2 regions of the Stenotrophomonas riyadhensis genome follow, and region 1 is predicted to be linked to the other one. Evidence: riboswitches for the same ligand, from Rfam matches in the RefSeq annotation. Region 1 holds a riboswitch; the other holds the start of a gene.
What was found. Region 1 has a riboswitch for thiamine pyrophosphate ahead of SriyCCGPB3_RS00725 (TonB-dependent receptor). Riboswitches for the same ligand answer to the same signal wherever they lie in the genome.
Positions count from the first base shown of each region.

Region 2: another riboswitch for thiamine pyrophosphate. It lies ahead of thiC (phosphomethylpyrimidine synthase ThiC); the one in region 1 lies ahead of SriyCCGPB3_RS00725 (TonB-dependent receptor).

Region 1 is NZ_CP155568.1:162,867-166,275, reverse strand. It holds gene SriyCCGPB3_RS00740 (response regulator transcription factor) at 1-186, shown strand, start outside; gene SriyCCGPB3_RS00735 (glycine zipper 2TM domain-containing protein) at 377-784, shown strand; gene SriyCCGPB3_RS00730 (phosphotransferase enzyme family protein) at 912-2,036, shown strand; TPP riboswitch at 2,146-2,241, shown strand; gene SriyCCGPB3_RS00725 (TonB-dependent receptor) at 2,312-3,409, shown strand, end outside.
Region 2 is NZ_CP155568.1:3,811,623-3,815,031, forward strand. It holds gene thiC (phosphomethylpyrimidine synthase ThiC) at 1-1,643, opposite strand, end outside; TPP riboswitch at 1,726-1,827, opposite strand; gene SriyCCGPB3_RS17655 (BCCT family transporter) at 2,073-3,409, shown strand, end outside.

The sequences.
Region 1 (3,409 bases):
CCGTTGTCGCCGCGCGAGGTGGAAGTGCTGCGGTTGCTTGGCACCGGCATGACCGTGAAGGAAATCTCGCTGCAACTGCACAAGAGCGTCAGCACCATCAGCCGGCAGAAGGGTGACGCCATGCTCAAACTGGGCCTGAAAGGCGACGCCGAACTGTTCGACTACCTGCGTGACGGCAGAATCTGAACCCCGCACATCGGACGGTTGAACTTTCAGCCTTGCTTCATGCCGCCTGCCGCTAGATGAATGCGCAAGCCGCACGGTGGGCCAGGCAATGTTCCGGCAATGTTGGAACGCCAGCGTGGACACCACGGCAGCCGGGGCGCCCCAACGCCCTCCCTGCCCAGCGTGGCATGCACCTCACAGGAGAACGAACATGCTCAGTACTTCCACACTCAGCTTCCGTGGTCTGGCGATGGCCCTGGCACTGGTTGCCGGTGTCGCCGTGGTCAGCGATGCCAGCGCGATGTCGAGGAAGGACAAGCGCACCCTGGTCGGCGCCGTGGTTGGTGGCGTAGCCGGCAACCTGCTCTCCAACGGTGATCCCGCCGCAACCGTCGGCGGTGCCGTGGCCGGCGGTGCGATCGGCAACCTGACCACCTCCGACCGCCGCGACCGTCGCTATTACGACAACCGCTACTACGACAATCGCTACGACCGCCGTTACGACCGTGGCTACTACCGCAGCGGCTACTACGACCGCGGTGACGACCGTCGCTGGCAGCGTGAGCGCTACTACGACAACCGCTACTACAACGACCGCGGCCGCCATCGCGGCTGGTAAACAGCGCATCGGCAACGCCGGCGCCGATGCAGGGACGGGCGGGTCGATGACCCGCCCGTTTGCGTTGACCACGCGCATGGCGTTGAATGCGCAGCCTTGGATGTGACTTTCCCTCTCGGGCTGCGGCATGACTTCTTCCTCCCACCGCGTGCAGGGCCTCAACAACGATGAGGTCGCCGCCGACTGGCCGCCGATCAGCGCCGCAGACCTCGCGTGGCTGCGCCAGCGCTTCCCGCAACTGGATGCGGACAGCCCCCCGCACTGGCACAGCCCCCGGCCACTCTCGGCCGCTGCCATCGTCAATGGCGCTTGCGCGCCGGTGTTCATCAAGCGCCACCACCACAGCGTGCGCAGCGCGGCCTGCCTGGAAGAAGAACACCACTTCATCGCCCATCTCGCCGCCGCCGGCGTACCGGTGGTGCAGGTGCTGGCGGCCACCGATGGCCACACGGCGCTCGAACACGGCGAATGGACCTTCGAGCTGCATGCGGTCGGCGTCGGCGAGGACCTGTACCGCGACGCCGTGTCGTGGTCGCTGCTGACCGATGCCGCACAGGCCCGCGAAGCCGGCCGCATGCTGGCCCAGCTGCACCGTGCCGCGGCCAGTTACCACGCGCCACAGCGCAGCACCCACCTGCTGGTCGCGCGCGACGATCTGATCCGCGCCGATGATCCGATCGCGGCCATCAAAGCGGGGCTGCACGAGCGCCCCGGCCTGGCCCGCTATCTCGCGCGCATTCCGTGGGAAGCGCAGCTGCAGCGCGACGTGCTGCCGTGGCATGCCGGCCTGGCCACGCGCCTGCGCGACGAACCGCGCCTGTGGGCGCACAACGATTGGCATGTCTCCAACCTGCTGTGGCGCGAGGGGCAGGTCAGCACCGTGCTGGATTTCGGGCTGGCTTCACCCACCAGCGCACTGTTCGACCTCGCCACGGCGATCGAGCGCAACGCGGTGGCGTGGCTGGAACTGGAGCGCGGCATGGAGGCGGTGCGCATCGATATCGCGCTGGCCCTGCTCGACGGCTACCGCCAGGTACTGCCGTTGTCGGCGGCACGCGTGCACCTGCTGGCCGACCTGCTGCCCATGGTCCATTTCGACTTCGCACTGTCCGAAGTGGAGTACTTCGAAGGCATCACCGGCTCGACCGCGAATGCCGACGTGGCCTGGCAGCCCTTCATGCTGGGGCACCCGGCATGGTTCCGCACCGCGCCGGGGCAGACGCTGCTGCAGGCCCTGCACGCGGCGGCGTGACCCGGTTGGCGCACCGTTGGGGCCAGATCCCTTTCCTGCGGAAAGGGATCTGACCCCGCAGCCTGAAGGACACCGGCTCGCAAATCCGTACCATTTGTAGTGAAATGGTCACCTGAAGCGGGGGTGCCTGGATCTGCCAGGCTGAGAGAGTCCCTTGGAACCTGATCCGGTTTGCACCGGCGTAGGGAGCTTTGAGCCGCAGCCACACCCCCGTCATGGGCCGGTGCACCTGCGCGCCGTCGCTTCGTCTCCCTTGTTGTCCGAAGACGAACCGAATGAACCGCTGCCTGCGCCCCACCCTGCTCTCCCTCGCCCTCTGCGCCGCGCTGCCGCTGCATGCCAGCGAGGCCGACGCTGCTCCCGATGCGGCTGCCACCGGCGCCGATCGTTCGCCCACCGAACTGGCGGCGGTGCGCGTGCAGGCCGGCAAACCGAAGGCCGATACCTCACGCGTGAACGCCTTCGGTGGTGGAAGCTGGAAGGACACGCCGGCCTCGGTGAACGTGCTCGAGCGCGATTACCTCGACCGCCGCCAGGTGCGTTCGCTGTCCGAGCTGGCCAGCAACGATGCCTCGCTGGGTGATGCCTATGCACCGGTGGGCTACTACCAGAACATCGCCATCCGCGGCTTCGCGCTGGACGCCGCCACCGGCTACCGCTTCAACGGGCTGTCCATCGCCGGCGAACAGCGCCTGGCGCTAGAGAACGTGCAGTCGGTGGAGATCCTCAAGGGTGAAGCCGGCCTGGCGGCAGGCGTGATGGCGCCGGGCGGCATCATCAACTACATCGGCAAGCGCCCGGCCGAAGTGCGCACCGCCACCCTCGGCACCGATTCGGAAGGCTCGCGCTACGTCGCCGTCGATGTCGGCCACTGGATCACCCCGCGCTTCGGCCTGCGCCTGAATGCCGCATGGGATTCCAGCAATTCCTACGTCGAGCACGCCGATGGCCGCCGCAACTTCTACTCGCTGGCCGCCGACTGGCTGATCGGCGAGCGCGGCAAGCTGGAAGTGGATGCCAACTACCAGACCAGCTCGCAGCGCTCGGTGTCCGGCTACCAGCTGCTGGGCGCGCGTGACCTGCCGCGCGGCGTCGACCGCGAGCACCTGCTCGGCTACCAGCCGTGGCAGCGCCCCGTGGATATCGCCAGCACCAACATCACCGCGCTGCACACCTACGACTTCAACGATGCCTGGCAGTCGCGCGTCTCGGTCGGCCACAGCCGCTCGGTGATCGATGACAACGTCGCCTTCGCCTACGGTTGCTACTACGCCGCGCAATGCGCCGATGGCAGCGTGCCGGGCAACTACTTCGCGCCCAATGGCGACTACGACGTCTACGACTACCGCAGCCCGGACGACACCCGCCGCAAC
Region 2 (3,409 bases), 1.1 Mb from region 1:
AGGCCAAGGTGGAACTGGTCTTCCCAGCGGAACTCGAAGCGCGCCTTGCTCAGCGCGTTGTCGCGCACCTGCGCACCCGGGTGGCCCTTGGCCAGATCGGCCGCATGTGCGGCGATGCGGTAGGCCATGATGCCGTCGCGCACGTCCTGGCGGTTGGGCAGGCCGAGGTGCTCCTTCGGCGTCACGTAGCAGAGCATCGCCGTACCGAACCAGCCGATCATCGCCGCACCGATCGCGCTGGTGATGTGGTCGTAGCCCGGCGCGATGTCGGTGGTCAGCGGCCCCAGCGTATAGAACGGCGCTTCGCCGCACTCGCGCAACTGCTTGTCCATGTTTTCCTTGATCAGCTGCATCGGCACGTGGCCAGGGCCTTCGATCATGGTCTGCACATCGTGTTTCCAGGCGATCTTCGTCAGTTCACCCAGCGTTTCCAGCTCGCCGAACTGCGCCGCGTCGTTGGCATCGGCGATGCAGCCCGGGCGCAGGCCATCCCCCAGCGAGAAGGTCACGTCGTAGGCCTTCATGATCTCGCAGATCTCTTCGAAATGCGTGTAGAGGAAGTTCTCCTTGTGGTGCGCCAGGCACCACTTGGCCATGATCGAGCCGCCGCGGCTGACGATACCGGTCACACGCTTGGCGGTGAGCGGCACATAGCGCAGCAACACGCCGGCGTGGATGGTGAAGTAGTCCACGCCCTGCTCGGCCTGTTCGATCAGCGTGTCGCGGAAGATCTCCCAGGTGAGTGCCTCGGCACGGCCATCGACCTTTTCCAGCGCCTGGTAGATCGGCACGGTACCGATCGCCACCGGCGAGTTGCGGATGATCCACTCGCGGGTCTCATGGATGTGCTTGCCGGTGGACAGATCCATCACCGTGTCACCGCCCCAGCGGATCGCCCACACCAGCTTCTCCACTTCCTCGGCAATACCCGAGGACACGGCGCTGTTGCCGATGTTGGCGTTGATCTTGGTCAGGAAGTTGCGGCCGATGATCATCGGCTCGCTTTCCGGGTGGTTGATGTTGTTGGGCAGCACCGCGCGGCCGCGGGCAATTTCGTCGCGCACGAATTCCGGGGTGATGATCTTCTGGATCGAGGCACCGAACGCCTCGCCCGGGTGCTGCTGCAGCAGGCCTGCATCGCGGATCGCGTCCAGTCGCTGGTTTTCGCGGATGGCGACGAATTCCATTTCCGGCGTGATGATGCCGCGGCGCGCGTAGTGCATCTGGGTGACGTTCGCGCCTGCGCGTGCACGCCGTGGCAGGCTGCGCGCGGGGAAGCGTACTGCATCAAGCTTTGGATCATGCTCACGGTCGCGGCCGAACGACGAGCTGAGGCCGTCGAGCTGTTCGGTATCACCGCGTTCCTCCACCCAACCACGACGCAGCGTCGGCAGGCCGACGGACAGATCGATACGCACGTCCGGATCGGTATACGGGCCCGACGTGTCGTAGACCGTGACCGGTGCATTCTCTTCACCGCCGAACAGCGTCGGCGTGCGGGTCAGCGCGATCTCGCGCATCGGCACCTGAAGATCCGGGCGTGAACCGGGCACATGGATCTTGCGCGAACCGGGTATCGGCCGGGTCACGGATTCGGAGAGTTGCTGGGCCTGTTGCTGCAGGGCGGAGAGCTGTGCGTTCATCGGGCATCGTCCAGGAAGGTCAGGGACGAAGCGGCGGCGCACTGCGACCGCGCACGAACGGTCCTTGGGCGGAGTCCGGGCACGGCTGCATTGCAAAGCTTCCCTACGCCGGTATGAGCCGGATCAGGTTCCAAGGGACTGTCTCAACCGTGGCCACATGGCCGCGGTACCCCCGCTTCTTGGCGTGCATTAGAGCATAGAAATCACTGCAGCTCATGGCCGTTCATCCATGCATGGCGTGGCGCTGCTCCATCGGCATTAACAGAACCGTGACATCGCGTTCAGTAACGTGCACGCGCATCGTGCCGCTGCGGCCGGTGTTTTCCTCGCCGCCTTCGCGGCCCCTGCCCGGTCTGTGCTGCATGTCGCCGGCCCCTCGCAGCAAGCTCTGCTCGCTCCCCTCAATCCCTTGATCGGAGAAGCTCCTTCATGGTGTTTCGCGTTTCCATCGCACTGGTTCTGCTTCTGGTGCTGCTTGCCGGTGTTGCACCGGGCCCCTTCAATGCCGTGGTGCAGAGCATCCTCGGTGAACTCATCCGCGGCATCGGCTGGCTGTACCTGCTGGTCGTGTTCCTCGCGCTGGTGTTCCTGATGTATCTGGCCTTCGGTCGTTTCGGCAACCTGCGCATCGGTGGCGAAGACGCTGAACCGGAATTCTCGCGCGCCAGCTGGATGTCGATGCTGTTCGCCGCCGGCATGGGCATCGGCCTGGTGTTCTGGGGTGCCGCCGAACCCATCTCGCACTTCAGCAAGCCACCGGAAGGGCTGGCACCTGAAAGCATGGATGCCGCGCGCGCCTCAATGCGCTATGCGTTCTTCCACTGGGGCCTGCACCCGTGGGCCATCTATGCGCTGATCGGCCTGGCAATGGCCTGGTTCCAGTTCAACCGCAACGGCCGCGGCCTGGTCAGCGACATGCTGCAGCCGATCATCGGCCGCCATCACCGCGGCTGGATCGGGCGCGTGGTCAACATCGCCGCCGTCGTCGCCACCGCAATTGGCGTTGCCACCACGCTGGGCTTCGGCACCATCCAGATCGCGGCCGGCATGGAGCGTGTGTTCGGCCTGCACGCAGGCGTTCCGCTGCAACTGACCGTCATCGCAGTCGCGTTCGTGCTGTACATGGCCTCCACGCTCAGTGGTGTCGAGCGTGGCGTGAAGTGGCTGTCGAATTTCAACCTGGCGCTGGCCGCTCTGCTGCTGGCGCTGGTGCTGGTGCTGGGCCCCACCGGCGCGATCTTCAACACCTTTACCACCACGCTGGGCTCGTATCTGAACCAGCTGGTGACGATGAGCCTGCGCATGTCACCGTTCTCGTCCAGCACCTGGGTGGCCGACTGGACGATCTTCTACTGGGCCTGGTGGATTTCCTGGGCACCGTTCGTCGGTTCGTTCATCGCCCGCATCTCGCGCGGGCGCAGCGTGCGCGAGTTCGTCATCGGCGTGGTGCTGGCACCAACGCTGCTCGGCTTCTTCTGGTTTTCGGTGTTCGGCGGCACGGCGATCTGGATGCAGATCTTCGGCCAGGCCGATCTACTGCAGGCACTGGGTAATGGCTATGAAACGGTGCTGTTCACCATGTTCGACAGCATGCCGCTGCCGTTGCTGCTGTCGTGCATCGCGCTGGTGCTTCTGATGATTTTCTTCGTGACCTCGGCTGATTCCGCAGTGTTGGTACTGGCGAGCATGTCCACCGATGAAGCCGGCGATCCGCCGCCCAAGCGCAAGCTGGCCTGGGGCGTGGGGGTTGCGTTGATCGCCGGTGC